DNA from 3 places in the Stenotrophomonas sp. 93052_Sma genome. Region 2 is predicted to be linked to each of the others. Evidence: predicted binding sites of a transcription regulator. Region 2 holds the regulator's gene; each other region holds the start of a gene.
What was found. The regulator FliA, encoded in region 2, starts transcription of late flagellar genes. The targets are predictions, from matches to a motif close to TAAAGTTTNNCNNNCNNNGGCCGATAA.
Positions count from the first base shown of each region.

Region 1: ACZK2V_RS17160 (methyl-accepting chemotaxis protein) is a predicted target of FliA. The motif match lies at 1,880-1,906, and genes of this name have one in related genera.
Region 3: ACZK2V_RS06590 (GGDEF domain-containing protein) is a predicted target of FliA. The motif match lies at 3,377-3,403, and genes of this name have one in related genera.

Region 1 covers NZ_CM151134.1:3,642,300-3,648,052, forward strand. The annotation lists gene ACZK2V_RS17160 (methyl-accepting chemotaxis protein) at 1-1,850, opposite strand, end outside; gene ACZK2V_RS17165 (L,D-transpeptidase family protein) at 2,086-3,048, shown strand; gene ACZK2V_RS17170 (M23 family metallopeptidase) at 3,053-3,727, shown strand; gene ACZK2V_RS17175 (hypothetical protein) at 3,663-4,331, opposite strand; partial or broken gene ACZK2V_RS17180 (adenylosuccinate synthase) at 4,449-5,739, opposite strand.
Region 2 covers NZ_CM151134.1:2,187,554-2,193,306, reverse strand. The annotation lists gene flhF (flagellar biosynthesis protein FlhF) at 1-839, shown strand, start outside; partial or broken gene ACZK2V_RS10270 (MinD/ParA family ATP-binding protein) at 826-1,711, shown strand; gene ACZK2V_RS10265 (RNA polymerase sigma factor FliA) at 1,708-2,451, shown strand; gene cheY (chemotaxis response regulator CheY) at 2,509-2,901, shown strand; gene ACZK2V_RS10255 (protein phosphatase CheZ) at 2,901-3,506, shown strand; gene ACZK2V_RS10250 (chemotaxis protein CheA) at 3,509-5,341, shown strand; gene ACZK2V_RS10245 (flagellar motor protein) at 5,443-5,753, shown strand, end outside.
Region 3 covers NZ_CM151134.1:1,399,472-1,405,224, forward strand. The annotation lists gene ACZK2V_RS06575 (metallophosphoesterase) at 1-16, opposite strand, end outside; gene ACZK2V_RS06580 (winged helix-turn-helix transcriptional regulator) at 90-539, opposite strand; partial or broken gene ACZK2V_RS06585 (MFS transporter) at 617-1,833, shown strand; gene ACZK2V_RS06590 (GGDEF domain-containing protein) at 1,929-3,344, opposite strand; partial or broken gene ACZK2V_RS06595 (TonB-dependent siderophore receptor) at 3,634-5,753, shown strand, end outside.

The DNA.
Region 1 (5,753 bases), 1.5 Mb from region 2:
GCTTCCGATTCAACGGTCACCGCCAGGCCACTCTTCACCTTGGCAGCAGCGTCTTCGATCAGCTCCTTGATCTCCTTGGCGGCGACACCGGCACGCTGTGCGAGCGTACGTACCTCGCTGGCGACCACGGCAAAACCACGGCCCTGCTCACCTGCACGCGCGGCTTCAACCGCAGCATTCAGCGCCAGGATGTTGGTCTGGAACGCGATGCCGTCGATCACGGTGGAGATTTCCGAGATGCGTGCCGAGGACTGATCGATCTCACCCATCACCGACGCCATCTGCGCCATCGCCTGCTCGGTTTCGCGTACGGCGGCACCGGCGGCATGCGCTTCACTGTCGGCCTGACGAGCGAGCTCGGCATTCTGGCGCACAGTCGAGGTCAGTTCCTCCATCGATGCGGCGGCTTCTTCCAGGTTGGCGGCCTGCTGCTCGGTGCGGCGCGACAGGTCGTTGTTGCCGGCAGCCAGTTCCTGCGCCGCGTTGTTGATGCTGTCGGCGGCCACCTGGATGCCACGCACGATGCCGGTCAGCTGCGCGGTGGTGGTGTTGGCGTCGTCACGCATGCGGGCGAATACACCGTCGTACTCGCCGTCCATGCGTGCAGTCAGGTCGCCGTGCGAGATCGCACGCAGCACATCGGAGACATCAGCGATGCTGGCCTGCGAACTGGCCATCATGCCGTTGAGATGCTCGACCATCGCCTTGAACTGGAACTGGAACGCAGCGGCATCGCCACGCATGCTGAAATCACCGGCGCGCGCGGCCCGGGCCAGTGCATCGATCTGCGCGTTGATCGCCATCAGGCTCTGCTTCACTGCCGCCAGAGTGCGGGTCAGAGTGCCCTTCTCGCCCGGGTAGTCCGGCAGGTCGCGGCTGAGGTCACCGATGGCGTAACGCTGCATCACTTCAGCCATCAGCAGTTCCACCTGCACGTGCGATTCGACCAGGCTGTTGGTGGCCTGCACCATGCGGCCGAAATCGCCGGGGAAAGCGCTGGCGTCCATGCGGTAGCGGATCGCACCCGCCTCGTGCTGTTCGGCCATCTGCAGCTGTGCGCCGATCGCCGCCTGCACGCTCTGCCGCACGCTGGCCATGGCTTCACCCAGCTGGGTCAGTTCATCGCGGCCGCCAAGGCGGAACTCCTGGTCCAGCTGGCCCTTGGACAGGCGTTCGGCCAGGTTCACCGCGCGGGCCAACGGGCCGGTCAGGCTGCGGCCGATCATCACCGAGGCACCGATGCCCACCAGCAGCGCGACGCCGCCCAGCACCAGCAGCTGCAGCAGGCTGCGCTCGCCCAGGCGGATCGCCTCGGCGGCCGCCTCACGGCTTTCCTTCTCTTCGAAGTCCACGCCATCGGACAGCGCCTTGTTCCAGCCGTTGGCGGCTTCCTGCACCGGGCCCAGGGTCAGCGCCACGGCGCCCGGGTAGTCGCCCTGCTCCATCAGTTCGCTGGTCTGCTTGTTGAGCGGGCGCGCAATGGCACGCTTGGCGGCGATGGTTTCGGCAATGGCCTTGCCGTCGGCGTCGCTGGGCAGCGCCTGATAGGCGGTCCAGCTGGCCTCGTAGCGCTTCACCAGATCGGCGATGCGCTGCTCGTCGTGGCCACGGTCGTCGCCCTGGCGGATCAGCATCTCGCGACGCACCACCATCATCTGGTTGTTGGCATCGAGCATCTGCGACAACAGGCGCACCTTGGCTACGCTGACGTCGACCACCTGCTGCATCGCGCGCTTCTGCACGACACTGGCGGTGGCGCCGGTGGCCACCACGGCGGCAACCAGCAGCAGCAACAGGCCAAAGCCCAGCCCAAGACGCCAGGCAACCCTGACGTTCCTCAAGTAGTTCATGGGGATATCCAAAACGGGGGGATGCGCCCTTATCGGCGGCCCGGCAGGCAATCTTGATCGCCGTCCGTCGACGGCGTCGGCCACCGTTCACCTTGGTGAGCCCCCTGCGCAGCAGCACCTGCGCGCTGGACACGGCTGCAATACCCATGGCTGCTCATGCGGGCATCAGATCCCTTTCACGGTGGCTCGGCGGCTGCTGCGGGCAAGGTGGTGGCGTGACCTGCTGGAGATCCCAATGCCATTACCCGTGTCCCGATCCACCCTGCTCGCTCTCTCGCTGCTGGCGTCGCCAGCCTTCGCGCAGGCGCCGCCGCCCCACCTGCCCGCACCCATTGCCGAAACGGCCGGACCGGACACCGCACCCCACTCCGCGCTGCACGCCCAGGTGCTGCTGGATCGCGCGAACTTCTCCCCTGGCCAGATCGACGGCGAAGTGGGCAGCAACCAGCGACGCGCGGTGTCGGGTTTCCAGGCAGCGCATGGGCTGGACGTAACGGGCGAACTGGACGACACCACCTGGAAGGCCCTGCAGGCCGATACCGTTGGGCCGCTGGCCAGCTACACGCTGACTGCTGAGGATGTCGCCGGTCCGTTCCAGGCCACTCCGAAAGGGCCCGCCGCCCAGGCCAAGCTCACATCGCTGGGCTACGGCAGTGTGGAAGAAGCCCTCGGCGAGCGCTTCCATGCCTCCCCTGAGCTGATGAAGGCGCTCAATCCCGGCGTGGACCTGACCAAGGCTGGCAGCCGCATCCAGGTACCCAACATCGCACTGGCCGCATTGCCAAAGGCGGCGAAGATCGTGGTCGACAAATCCGACTCCACGCTGCAGCTGCTGGATGCGCAGGGCAAGGTGAGCGCACAGGTGCCGGTGTCGTCGGGCAGCCAGCACGACCCGTTACCGATCGGCGAATGGAAGATCCTGGGCGTTTACCGCGACCCGCCGTTCCACTACAACCCGAAACTGTTCTGGGATGCCCGCAGGGGCGAAAAGAAGGCCACCCTGCCACCGGGCCCGAACAATCCGGTCGGGCGGGTCTGGATCGATCTGTCCAAGCCGCATTACGGCCTGCATGGCACGCCCGAACCCGGCCATGTGGGCAAGACCGAATCGCATGGCTGCGTGCGCATGACCAACTGGGATGCGCTGCGCGTGGCCGATGCCGTGGATACCTCGGTACCCGTGGTGATGCAGGAGTGAGCCGATGCGCCTTTCGCAACTGATCGTGCTGGGCGTTCTGCTGGGGCTGGGTGCAGGCTGGTGGCTGCACCGCGATGCGGGTGATCCGGTACCCGCCCCGCTGCCGCAAGCGCAATCGGCACTGGCAGCGGCGCCGGCGAAGGAATCTGTAGCGACACCCGCAACAGCCCCACCCGCCAACACCGCGCCGTCGGCCGCGCAGACTGCGGATGCACCGTCCGGTCTGCTGCTGCCGGTGCAGGGTATCCATGCGTCCCAGCTGCGCGATACGTTCACCGATGCACGCAGCGAGGGTCGCGTGCACGATGCCATCGACATCATGGCCGATACCGGTACGCCGGTGCTGGCGGTGGCCGATGGAACGGTGGAAAAACTGTTCGACAGCGAGCGCGGCGGCTTGACGATTTACCAGTTCGAGCCCAGCGGACGCTGGTGCTACTACTACGCGCATCTGCAGCGCTACGCCGATGGCCTGGCGGAGAAGCAGGTGATCAAGCGCGGAGAGGTGATCGGTTACGTGGGCAGCACCGGTAACGCCAGCGCCGAGGCCCCGCACCTGCACTTTGAAGTGCACCTGCTGGGCCCGGAAAGACAGTGGTGGAAGGGAGAGTCGATCAATCCGTATCCGCTGTTGAAACAGGCGGCTTCGACGCCCGACGCTGCCAGTGCCGCAAGGTGATGGTGAATACCACCAGCGCAGCGCCCGGAATCAGCAGGAACAACGCCGCCACCTTCCAGAAGAAGAACGGCCACAGCCACGCGTAGTCCAGGTCGGTCAGCTTCAGTACGTCCATCGGTGGCAGCAGTTCCACCGAGGCGACGCGCCCCGCCAGCGCGGGCTCGACCTCCAGAACGGTCACCCGCAGCCACGAACGCCCGCGCGGCAGCGCATCCCCCCGGCCATAACCGAAGTACGAGGCGGCAAATCCAGCAGGCACAACCGATTCCAGCGCGCGGGTGATGCCGGAACCCGGCACGCCCGAACGCGTTTCGGCGCGGAAGTCGGTCTGATCTGTCGGGGTTTCCACGCGCAGGCGCACCTCAGGATCGATCGCCGTGGAAGTACCGTCATCCGCGTAACGCAGGCGCAGTCGCAATTGGTCATCGATGAAGCGGTAGACCGTGACCTCGGCCGTCGCACCCGGGCTCAGCACCAGAGGCAGCACCTGCGTGCGTGAGGCCATGTGGTTGGCGATCGCGCCCAGCACCAGCACCGCGCAGGCAAGCGCCCACAGGCTCCACAGCACCCACAGGGTGATCCGCACCACCGTTACGCCCTTCACGCTGACATCCGGGTCATCACGTCACCTCCCTGCTGGCCGTGCCGACACAGTAACGAAAAAGCCCCGCTTTCGCGGGGCTCTTCCTGTCACCTACGCCGGGCAGCGCCCGGCGCTACCTCAGGCGAACGGATCCTGCAGGACCATGGTGTGGTCGCGGTCCGGGCCGGTGGAGACGATGCTGATCGGGCAACCGGCCAGCTCTTCCAGCGAACGCAGGTAGGCACGTGCGGCCGGCGGCAGGTCGTCCCAGTTGGTGATGCCGTGGGTGTTCTCGCTCCAGCCCGGGAACTCCAGGTACACCGGGGTGCAGTCTTCCCAGCCCTGCGCGTCCAGCGGCGCGTACTCGGTGCGCTTGCCGTTGTATTCGTAGGCGATGCAGACCTTCAGCTTTTCCATGCCATCCAGCACGTCCAGCTTGGTGATGCACAGGCCGCTGATGCCGTTGATGGCCACGGCGCGCTTCAGCGCGACGATGTCCATCCAGCCGCAGCGACGCGGACGGCCGGTCGAGGCACCGTACTCGGCGCCGCGGTCACGGATGCCCTGGCCGACTTCGTCGTCCAGTTCGGTCGGGAACGGGCCGCCGCCGACGCGGGTGGCGTAGGCCTTGGCGATGCCCAGCACGTAGTCGATCGAATCGGCGCCGACGCCGGAACCGGCCAATGCACCACCGACGGTGGTGTTGGAGCTGGTGACGTACGGGTAGGTGCCGTGGTCGATGTCCAGCAGCGCACCCTGCGCGCCTTCGAACAGCACGCGCTTACCCTGCTTGCGCAGGTCGTGCAGGATGCCGGCCACGTCGGACTTCATCGGCTGCACGTATTCGCCGAAGGCCAGCGCTTCGTCGAAGGTCTTCTGGAAATCGACCGCATCGGTGTTCAGATACTTGGTCAGCACGAAGTTGTGGTAATCCAGCGCGGTGCGCAGCAGTTCTTCCAGCTGCTTCGGGTAATGCAGGTCGGCGATGCGGATGCCGCGACGCGCCACCTTGTCTTCGTAGGCCGGGCCGATGCCACGGCCGGTGGTGCCGATCGCCTTGCCGCCGGCAGCGCTCGCGCGCCTGGTCCAGGGCGATGTGGTACGGCATGATCAGCGGCGCGGCCGGGGAGATCTTCAGGCGCGAACGCACTTCCACGCCGGAGGCTTCCAGCTCGGCGATTTCCTTCTGCAGCGCGGCCGGCGAGATCACCACGCCGTTGCCGATCAGGCACAGCGCATCGTCACGCAGGATGCCCGACGGGATCAGGTGCAGGACGGTCTTCTTACCGTTGATGACCAGGGTGTGGCCGGCATTGTGGCCGCCCTGGAAGCGCACGACGGCGCCGATTTCCTCAGTGAGCAGATCGACGATCTTGCCCTTGCCTTCATCGCCCCACTGGGCACCCAACACTACGACAGACTGACCCATGACGGGCTCCTCAT
Region 2 (5,753 bases):
ACCGCTTCACCGACGAGCGCCTGCGCGGCTGCCCGGTGCGCGCCACCGCGCTGGACCTGATGGACGAGTATGGCTTCGATGCCGGCCTGGCCCGCGACGTGGCCATGCAGATCCCGCTGGAGACCGAGGCCCATCGAGGCCGCGGCCTGATGCTGGGGCTGATTTCGCGCAAGCTGCCGATCGCCCCGGTCGACCCGCTGGAAGAAGGCGGTGTGATCGCACTGGTCGGCCCGACCGGCGCCGGCAAGACCACCACCATCGCCAAGCTGGCCTCGCGCTTCGCCGAGAAGCACGCGCCGCGTGACGTGGCCCTGGTCACCACCGACACCACCCGCATCGGTGCCCGCGAGCAGCTGTACGGCTACGGCCGCCAGCTCGGCATCGCGGTGCACGAGGCCAACAGCGGCACCGATCTGGACCAGCTGCTGGAACGCCTGAAGGACTACAAGCTGGTGCTGATCGACACCGCCGGCCTGGGCCCGCGCGACCGCGCCCTGGCCGCCCAGCTGCAGTGGCTGCGTGCCGCCTGCCAGGTCCGCACCCTGCTGGTGCTGCCGGCCAACACCAGCTTCGGCGACATGGACGAGGTGGTCCGCCGCTTCGGCGCCGCCAACCTGCAGGGCCTGGTACTGAGCAAGCTGGACGAGACCGGCCGCTTCGGCAACGCCCTGTCGGTGGCCGTGGATCATGCCCTGCCGATCACCTGGGTGACCGATGGCCAGGACGTCCCGGAGGACCTGCACCGGGCCAGTGCAGCCAATCTTGTACTTCGCCTTGAAGATTTGCGCCGCGCGGCCGATATGCCCTGCAACCCGGAGTTGAACCATGCCGTCGCGTGAGTACGCCAAGCTGACCAAGACCTTCCCGCTGTCGGCCACCCGCAGCGAGCCGCTCGGCCCTGTGCGCACCATTGCAGTCACTGGCGGCAAGGGCGGCGTGGGCAAGACGAATGTGTCGGCCAACCTGGCCGTGGCACTGGCTGGCATGGGCAAGCGCACGCTGCTGCTGGACGCCGACCTCGGCCTGGCCAACATCGACGTGATCCTGGGGCTGAACCCCACCTTTACGCTGGCCGACCTGGTCGCCGGCCGCTGCACGCTGGATGACGTCATCGTCGAAGGCCCCAACGGCGTGCTGGTGGTCCCGGCCGCATCCGGCCGCCGCCACATGGCCGAGCTGGCCCCGGCCGAGCACGTTGGCCTGGTCAACGTGTTCTCCGAACTGGAGCGCGAGCTGGACATCATGGTGGTGGACACTGCCGCGGGCATCACCGATGGCGTGCTGACCTTCTGCCAGGCCGCACAGGACACCGTGGTGGTGGTCTGTGACGAGCCGGCCTCGATCACCGACGCCTACGCACTGATCAAGGTGCTGTCGCGCGAGCGCGGCGTGGACCGCATCCAGGTGGTGGCCAACATGGTGCGCGACCCGAACGAGGGCCGCGTGCTGTACGAAAAGCTGACCCGCGTCTGCGAGAAGTTCCTTGCCGATGTCTCGCTGAACTACCTGGGCTGCGTGCCGCAGGATGACTGGCTGCGCCTGTCGGTGCAGCGCCAGCAGCCGGTGGTGAAGGCCTATCCGTCCAGCCCGGCGGCGCTGGCGATCACCGAGATCGCGCGCCGTACCGCGCTGGCAGGCGCCGACCGAACCGCGTGGCGGCGTCGAGTTCTTCCTCGAACGCATCCTCAAGCAGCGTGGGGTGACGGCATGAAAGGCGCAGCCCAGTACAGGGAAGTGCAGCGCTCGGCGGCGAACGAAGTCATCGCCCAGCATTCGGACCTGGTGCGGCGCATCGCCCACCACCTGGCCGCGCGCCTGCCGGCCAGTGTCGAGGTCGACGACCTGATCCAGGCCGGCATGATGGGACTGATCGAAGCCTCGCGCAGCTATGACGCCGACCAGGGTGCTTCTTTTGAGACCTACGCCTCGATCCGCATCCGTGGTTCGATGATCGACGAGATCCGCCGTGGTGACTGGGTCCCGCGCTCGGTGCACCGGCGTGCACGTGATGCCGCCGCCACCATCCGCCGCCTGGAACAGAGCAGTGGCCGTGCCGCCAGCGCCACTGAAGTGGCCGCCGCGATGGAGATGCCGCTGCCCGAGTACCTGCGGCTGATGGAAGACGCTGCACGTGGCCAGGTGCTGAGCCTGGAATCGCGCATCGAGGACCAGGGCGAGCTGGACACCGTCGCCCAGGGCGGGCCGACCCCGCAGCAGGTACTGGAGCGCGGCGAGTTCGGTCGCGAGCTGGGCAAGGCCATCGGCCACCTGCCCGAGCGCGAACAACTGGTGCTCTCGCTGTACTACGAGCAGGAACTGAACCTGAAGGAGATCGGCGCGGTGCTCGGCGTGAGCGAGTCGCGGGTCTGCCAGATCCACGGCCAGGCGGTACTGCGCCTGCGTGGCCGGCTGAAGCTGTTCGAGGCTGCCGACGCAGGCCTCGAAGAATGAACATCCCCGAGGCGGCTGCCCCCGGTCGTCCGGAATGAACAACAAAGGAATTCTGCTTTGAACAAGAACATGCGCATCCTGATCGTCGACGACTTCTCGACCATGCGTCGAATCGTCAAGAACCTGCTGGGCGATCTGGGCTTCACCAATACCGCCGAAGCCGAGGACGGGCATGCCGCGCTGTCGCTGCTGCAGAGCCAGCCGTTCGATTTCGTGGTCACCGACTGGAACATGCCGGTGATGACCGGCATCGAGCTGCTCAAGGCGATCCGTGCCGATGCCAAGCTGAAGACCCTGCCGGTGCTGATGGTCACGGCAGAAGCCAAGCGCGAGCAGATCATCGAAGCCGCCCAGAGCGGTGTGAACGGCTACATCATCAAGCCGTTCACCGCGCAGACGCTGGAAGAGAAGCTCGGCAAGATCTTCGAACGCCTGGCGGCCAGCGCCTGATGGATACCACGGTCGACAAGAACGCCCTCGCCCTGCGCCTGCAGGAGGCCCTGGACGCGCTCGAATCCGGTGACGAGGCCGCCTGGCGGCAGCGCATCGACGGGCTGGTCGCGCTGCGCACGCAGCCGATGATGAGCGGCCTCTCGCGGCTGGCCCGCGAGCTGGGACAGGCGCTGGGCGAACTGCCGACCGTGCCGAGCGAAGCCGGCGAACTGGACGACGCCTGCGCGCGACTGGACCACGTGGTGGCGATGACCGAACAGGCCACGCACCGCACCCTGGACCTGGCCGAGGAATGCCGCAGCCTGACCGAACAGCTGCGCGCTGAAGGCCTGCAGCCGGGCCAGGACGCGCAGCTCGAGCGCATCCGCCACAACCTGACCGAGATCGCCCTGACCCAGAGCTACCAGGACCTGACCGGGCAGATCATCCGTCGCGTGGTCGGCATCGTCCGCCGCGTGCACGAAGGCTTCGGCGCGCTCGGCCTGCCGCCGGAACAGCATCGCACCGACCCGGAACTGGCCGGGCCGGCACTGAAGGGACTGGACCGCCACGCGGTCTCGCAGAACGACGCCGACGACCTGTTGTCGGATCTGGGGCTGTAAGCATGAGCGCGGTATCCGACGACATCACTGCCGATTTCATCATCGAGGCGCAGGAGATCCTGGATCGCCTCGGCGAACAGCTGGTGTCGCTGGAGCAGGCACCGCAGGACAGCGACCAGCTCAACGCGGTGTTCCGCGGCTACCACACGCTCAAGGGCGGCGCCGGCTTCCTCGGCGTCACCGCCATGGTAGAGCTGTGCCATGCCGCTGAAGAGGCGCTGGGCGCCGCACGTGCCGGCCAGGCCGTGCTGCAGGCCCACCACTTCGACGCGGCCCAGCAATCGCTGGACTACCTGCAGTCGATGCTGGACGCGGTTTCCTCCGGCACCGAGCCGGGCTATGCGCCGCCGGACCTGATCGCACAGTTCGACGTGCACGGCGGTGCCGTGGCTGCACCCGCCGCCGCAGCAGCACCCACCGCGGGTGGCAGCGACCTGATCACCGACGACGAATTCGAGGCGCTGCTCGACCAGCTGCATGGTGGCAACGCGCCGACCGCGGTCGCGCCAGCGAAGAAGGCCGACGACGGACTGATCAGCGAAGACGAGTTCGAAGCCCTGCTCGACCAGCTGCACGGTGGCGCCGCACCGGGCACCAAGCCTGCGGCCGTGGTGGCACCGGCACCGATCGCAGCGCCGCGCCCGGTCGCCGCACCGGCACCGGTGGCGAAGCCGGCCGCCAAGCCGCTGGCCGAGGCCGAACATACCGTGCGCGTGGACACCAAGCGCCTGGACGCGATCGTCAACCTGATCGGCGAACTGGTGCTGTCACGCAATCGGCTCAAGACCCTGCGTGCACGCCTGCGCGATGAAGAGCTGGACCGCGCCGTGTCCACGCTGGATATCGCCACCGCCCGCCTGCAGTCGGCAGTGATGCGCACCCGCATGCAGCCGGTGGGCAAGGTGTTCTCGCGCTTCCCCAAGGTTGCCCGCGACGTCGCCCGCTCGCTGAAGAAGGAAGTGGACCTGGAACTGATCGGCGCGGAGACCGAGCTCGACCGCAACCTGGTCGAAGCGCTGGCCGACCCGCTGGTGCACCTGGTCCGCAACGCCATCGACCATGGCGTGGAAATGCCCGACCTGCGCGAGGCACAGGGCAAGCCACGGATGGGCCATGTGCGCCTGTCCGCACAGCAGGAAGGCGACTACGTCAGCATCGAAGTGCAGGACGATGGCGCCGGCATCGACCCGGAAAAGCTGCGTGCCAAGGCGCGCGAGAAGGGCCTGATCGATCCGGAAGCCGCCGCGCGCCTGAGCAGCGAGGAGTGCCTGCACCTGGTGTTCCTGCCCGGCTTCTCGACCAAGCAGCAGGTCACCGACATCTCCGGTCGTGGCGTCGGCATGGACGTGGTGCAGTCACGCATCCGCGAACTGAGCGGCCAGATCCAGATCCAGTCGGAGCTGGGCCGTGGCAGCCGCTTCCTGATCCGCGTGCCGCTGACCCTGGCGATCCTGCCGACCCTGCTGGTGCAGGCCGGCGAGGACGTCTATGCGCTGCCGCTGGCCCGCGTGATGGAAGTGCTGCACGCGCCGCGCACCTCGCTGGGCTGGTTCGATGGCCGTGCCGTGCTCGACCGCCGCTCGCACACGCTGCCGCTGGTCGATCTGCGCCAGTGGCTGGATGTGACACCGGCCGCCTCGCCCCTGCTGACCATCGTGGTGCTGCAGGCTGGCGAAGCGCGCTTCGGGCTGGTCGTGGACCAGGTACGCGGGCGTGAGGAAGTGGTCATCAAGCCGCTGCCGAAAGCGCTGCGCGGCCTGCGCGGTTATGCCGGTGCAACCTTGATCGGCGATGGTCGCATGGCGCTGATCCTGGACGTGGACGGGCTGCGATGAACCCCGCCGGGCCATGCCCGGCGCCCCGAAAACTGTGACTACCGTCTGTACGCGATCTACCGGTGTCTCAAGTCCCATTCATACACGCCGATACCGGAACCATGGATAGACTCAGCCTCATTGGACTCTTTCTCGCCCTGGCCTCGCTGGTCGGCGGCAGCATCCTCAAGGGCGCCGGCCTGGCGTCGTTGTGGTCGCCTGCGGCGTTCGTGATCGTCATCGTCGGCACCGTCGCCGCGATCCTGCTGCACACCTCGCCGGCGGTGTTCAAGCATGCCTTCAAGATCGTGCGCTGGGTCGTGCGCCCGCCGCACAGCGATCGCCGCGAACTGATCCAGCAGATCGTCGAGTGGAGCAACATCGCCCGCCGCCAGGGCCTGCTGGGCCTGGAATCGCAGGTGGAAGCACAGCA
Region 3 (5,753 bases), 790 kb from region 2:
GGCGATCGCGCGACATCGGCGGCATCCAGTGGCGGAAAGACCCGATGCTAACCGGCGCGGGTGTTCGTCGGTGTGCGCGAATGGGCGGATCAGGTGTCGCGCCCGCCGTCCCTGAGCTTGCGCACGCGGGTGGCGGTGGGCTGAAGTGGCTGGCCGTCGCGCCCGCGCGGCTGCATGTAGGGCAGCGGCCGCCGCGTCGCCGATTCGATCAGCTGTGAATGGGCTTCACCGGCCTCGAAGCGATGGCGTTCACCCCATTGGCGCAGCGCGACCAGCAGCGGGAACAGTTCCTGGCCAGCGGCGGTGAGCACGTATTCCTGGTAGGCCGATCCATCGGAGGCCGGCTGCAGCTGCAGGACGCCGGCCTCTACCAGCCGGCGCAGGCGGTCGCTGAGGATGTTGCGCGCCGCACCGAGGCTGCGCTGGAAATCACCGAAACGGGTGACGCCATCGAAGGCATCACGGATGACCAGCAGCGCCCAACGGTCACCGAGCAGATCGGCGCTGCGGGCGACGGGGCAGGGGCTGTCGGCGTGCATGGGGGACCTCTCTGATGTGGTTGCAGTTTAAAACCAATGGCAGTAGCCTGCATCAAGTTTCAAATTGCAACCACATCATGAGTGCCATATCGCTTCCCCGCCCGCTGCTGGTCCTGCTCGCGGTTGCCGCAGGTGCCAGCGTTGCCAACGTCTATTACGCGCAGCCGCTGCTGGATCAGCTTGCACGCGCCTTTGCGCTGGAGCGGGCCGTGGCTGGCGCGGTGCTGGCTGCTACCCAGGCCGGTAGCGTGCTGGCGTTGCTTGGCCTGCTGCCGCTGGCGGACCGTGGTGACCGGCGACGCCTGCTGCGGCTGCAGTTGATCGCATTGGTGCTGGCGCTGCTGTGGCTGGCAGCGTCACGCACGGCGGGCTGGCTGTTGTCGGGCATGCTGCTGGCCGGCTTGCTGGGCACGGCGCTGACCCAGGGCCTGATCGCCTATACCGCCATGCTGGCACCGCCCGAGCAGCGCGGTCGCGTGGTCGGTGTGGTGCAGGGCGGCGTGTTCATCGGCCTGCTGCTGGCGCGCGTGGTGTCCGGTACGGTGGCGGCGGCCTTTGGCTGGCAGATGGTCTACCTGTTGTCAGCGATGGTGATGGCGGGGTTGGCGGCGCTGCTGTGGCGGCGCCTGCCCCCAGTACCGGTGCCGTCGGTTCCCCCACGCTGGCGCGAGCTGCTGGGCTCGATGCTGGGCATGCTGCGCCGCGATCGAACGCTGCGCGAACGTGGGCCGCTGGCACTGCTGCTGTTTGCCGGCCTCAATGTGTTCTGGGCGGCGGCACCCTTGCCGCTCTCGGCGCCACCGCTGCATTGGTCGACCGCCGCCATCGGTGCACTGGGCCTGGCCGGGGTGATCGGTGCGCTGCTGGCGGCGCGGGTAGGGCACTGGATGGACCGTGGTTTCGCGCATCCGGTCAGCGTCGGTGCGCTGTTGTTGATGCTGGTTGCGTGGTGGCCCTTGCTGGGCCTGCCGCAGTCGCTGTCGTTGCTGCTGTTGGGCGTGATTGTGCTCGACCTGGGTGGGCAGGCACTGCACGTATCAAACCAGGCATTGCTGCTGCAGCGCCGGCTGAACAGCATGGACGCCTGGTAGCTTTGTACATGCTGTTCTATGCGGTGGGCAGTGGTGCCGGTGCAGCGGCCGGGCCGTGGATGCAGGCGCGCCATGGCTGGCCGGCGGTATGCCTGTTGGGGGCGGGCATCGCGTTGCTGGCGCTGCTCTGGTGGGCAGCGTGGCGGGTGGTGGCGGTGAAAGCAGCGGCCGGCGGCCGTATCGGTAGTGCCGGCTGTCAGTAGAGTCGACTGTCAGTCGACTGCTCTTCGCCCTGCGTGCGAAAAACCCCGCGGTGCGCGCGATAGTCGACCCGCGGTCGACTCTACCTGTCCTGCCGTCATCGCTGCAGTGCGCGCCGTCCCGGCGCTTCCTGCAGGTCCGCACTGGCCACCACCACGCGGTTGCGGCCGCTGCGCTTGGCCTCGTACATTGCCGCGTCGGCACGGGCCATCAGCCGCTCGTAGTCCGGATGGCCGTCGTGGCCGGCCACGCCGATGCTGGCGGTCAGTGCCAGCACCTGGCCGTTGGCCAGTGCCACCGGCGACTGTGCGATCTGCCGCCGCAGGCTCTCGGCGATCACGGTCGCCTGCGATTCGCTGGCAGCCACCAGTACCACCACGAATTCTTCGCCGCCATAGCGGAACAGGTAGTCGCTGCCGCGCGTGAGCTGGCCGAGCAGGCCGGCGACGTGCTGCAACGCGCGGTCGCCGGCATCGTGGCCGTGGCCATCGTTGATTGCCTTGAAGTGATCCAGGTCGAGCAGCAGCAGCGAGAATGGTGTGCGGTTGCGTGTGGCCAGCTCGATTTCCCGGCGCAGCACGGTGGGCAGGAAGCGACGGTTGAGCAGGTTGGTCAGCGCGTCGCTGCCGGCATCCAGTTCGCCGATGCGCTCGAACAGCAGTGTCATCAGGGTGCGGATGGCGGCCAGGTCCTCGCGGATGGCCGGCAGCACCGCCAGTCGCTGCGCCGGAGCATCGCCGCTCGCGCGCTGCAGGTGGCCATCAATGCGGGCCATCAACTGGCCCACCTGCTGCGTTTCGCTGCTTTCGCCGAAGCTGGGGATGCCCTTGTGGGTGAACCACAGGCCGAACTCCGAGGTAGCCAGGCTGGCGTTGTCGCTGGCCTGCACGTGGCCGGCCAACGCGTAGAGCAGGGCGTTTTCCCAGTCCAGCAGCAGTGCGCGCTGGCGCTCGCGTTCGGTACCAACGTTCTGTACCAGCGAGAACAGCCGGTAGGCGGCGTCGGCACGGGTGGAGCGCTCGCGCGCGTGGGTGTAGGCCAGGGTCATGCCTTCCATGGCGATGTCCATGATCGCGCTGAGGCAGTCGATGGCGGCAAATGCGGTGTCGCTGTCCGGTGCATCGTCGCGCAGGCGCACGAACAGTTCGTGCTTGAGCACACGCGCACCGCGGGTAACCAGGTCGACCGGAATGCCGACGCGGGCGTGCACGTCGCCGATGATCCGCTGCGAGGCCACGGTGTTGGCGATGCCGCTGGCATCAGTGGTCAGCAGCTGCGCCAGCCAGCGCTGCATGGCCGGCTGCAGGCGCTGCTTGACCTGGTCGTGGGACAGAAAACGGCGCGCACGGGTGTCCTGCAGCAGTACTTCGTAAAAGCGCTGGGCCAGCGCGGGTGGGGCATCGGTAGCAGCGGCCTTGAGCAGCGCGGTGGCGGCAGGGCCGGCCTGCAGCAGGCACTGCTGCCAGGCCTCGGCCAGCGGCTGGCTGGCATCGTCCAATTGGGGTGGTTCCACGTCGATCTCTGACTGCGTACGGCAAACCACGGGTATCGGCCGCGGCGGCATACGGTTGATGGCGGGTTAGCCGGCCAGTTTACGCGCGGTGCAGGGTTGCACGGTGCGCAAACCACATCGGCGCCGCTGCGGTAATGAGTGAACGCATTTGAGAATCAATCGCATTGATGGGAGAATGCGCGCACGGAACGGGCTGCAGGTGCCTGCTGCAGGACTGCTCCGCCTCCCCCTCGTCGTTGCCTCAAGCCCTTTGCCAGAGGCCCCGTAGCCCTGCCAGAAGGTCCTGATCATGTCCCCTGCCGTTGTCCTTTCGCCGCGCCCGCTGGCGCTTGCCGTTGCCGCCCTGCTGGCCGGCAGCGCTCTGACCGCCCACGCCGAAACCGACGCCACCGATATCGACACGGTGCACGTCACCGCCTCGCAGATCGCGCGCCAGGCCCTGGGTACCTCCACCATCACCGCAGAGGACATCGCCAGGCGCCCGCCGGCCAACGACATCGCCGAGCTGCTGCGCACCATGCCCGGCGTCAACCTGACCGGCAACAGTGCCTCGGGCCAGTACGGCAACAACCGCCAGATCGATCTGCGTGGCATGGGCCCGGAAAACACCCTGATCCTGGTCGACGGCAAGCGCATCGGTGCGCGTGACGCCGTGCGCATGGGCCGCAGCGGTGAGCGCAATACCCGCGGCGATACCAACTGGGTGCCGGCGGAAATGATCGAGCGCATCGAAGTGCTGCGTGGCCCTGCAGCGGCACGTTATGGCTCGGGTGCTTCCGGTGGCGTGGTCAACATCATCACCAAGCGCCCGACCGGCGACCTGACCGGCGCGGTCGACCTGTATGGCCTGGTGCCCGAGCACAGCGCCGAAGGCGGCAGCGAGCGCGTCGGCCTGCAGCTGAGCGGGCCGATGACCGACACCCTGTCGTTCCGCCTGTACGGCAATCTCAACAAGACCGACGCCGATTCGCTGGAACTCAATCGTGACTTCGCGACGAATCCGAACGCGGTGCCGCCGGCCGGTCGCGAGGGCGTCAAGAACCGCGATGTCAACGCGCTGCTGCGCTGGGACGTGACCGCCAACCAGGTGGTCGAATTCGAAGCCGGCACCAGTCGCCAGGGCAACATCTATGCTGGCGACCGCGCGGTCAGCACCACCGGTACCTCGACACCGATCGATCTGGGGGCGTTGGCCGAGCAGCAGGCCGAGACCAACCGCATGTACCGCAACACCGGCGCGATCACCCATCGCGGCCGCTGGGGTGATGTGACCTCGCGGGTAACGGCTGCAGTGGAGGCGGTGAACAACTCGCGCATCAACGAAGGCCTGGCCGGTGGCCCGGAGGGCAGCTTCAACGGCACCGACTGGTCGACCTCGCGCCTGCGCAACTACCAGCTGGACGGCGAAGTCAGTTTCCCGACCACGCTGGGTGGTGCCGAGAACATCTGGACGCTGGGCTTTGAATACCTGGACAGCCGCCTGACCGACCCGTACTCGATGAGCCAGTCCAGCAGCAGCGGCGGCGGCATCCCGGGGCTGTCGGCCGATCGCGCACGCGGCAAGTCCGACGCGCAGACCACCGCCGTGTTCGTGGAAGACAACATCTACCTGGGCGAGCGCTGGATCGTCACCCCGGGCCTGCGCTTCGACCACCACAGCCAGTTCGGCAACAACACCAGCCCCAGCCTCAACGCGCAGTTCCGCATCAACAGCGACTGGGTGGTGAAGGGCGGTATCGCCCGTGCATTCAAGGCGCCGAACCTGTACCAGTCGAATCCGGACTATCTGTATTACACCCGGGGCAATGGCTGCCCGAATGCACTGCCGAGCCTGGGCGCCGGCTGCTACATGCGCGGCAACTCGGACCTGAAGGCGGAAACCAGCCTGAACAAGGAACTGGGTATCGAGTGGGCACCGCAGAGCGGCTGGCAAGCGTCGTTGACCTACTTCCACAACGACTACAAGGACAAGATCCAGGCCGGGTACAACCAGATCGGGCTGACCGCCGACACCAAGGGCCGCATCTTCCGCTGGGAGAACGCACCCAAGGCGATCGTGCAGGGTCTGGAAGGCAACCTGGTGGTCCCGCTGCTGGGCGAGCAGGGCAACCGCCTGAAGTGGAGCAACAACTTCACCTACATGGTGGAGAACGAGAACAAGAGCACCGGCCAGCCGCTGTCGGTAATTCCGAAGTACACCGTCAACACGATGCTGGACTGGCAGGCCACCGACAAGCTGTCGCTGCTGCTGACCGGCACCTTCTACGGCAAGCAGAAGCCGGCCACCACCAACATCAACAATGATCCGCGCTGCACCGGCACCTGCGATCCGTCGATCGCGCTGCAGGACCGTGGTGCGTACAACATCTGGGGCGTGAGCGCGCTACAAGGTGACCGAGACGGTCAGCT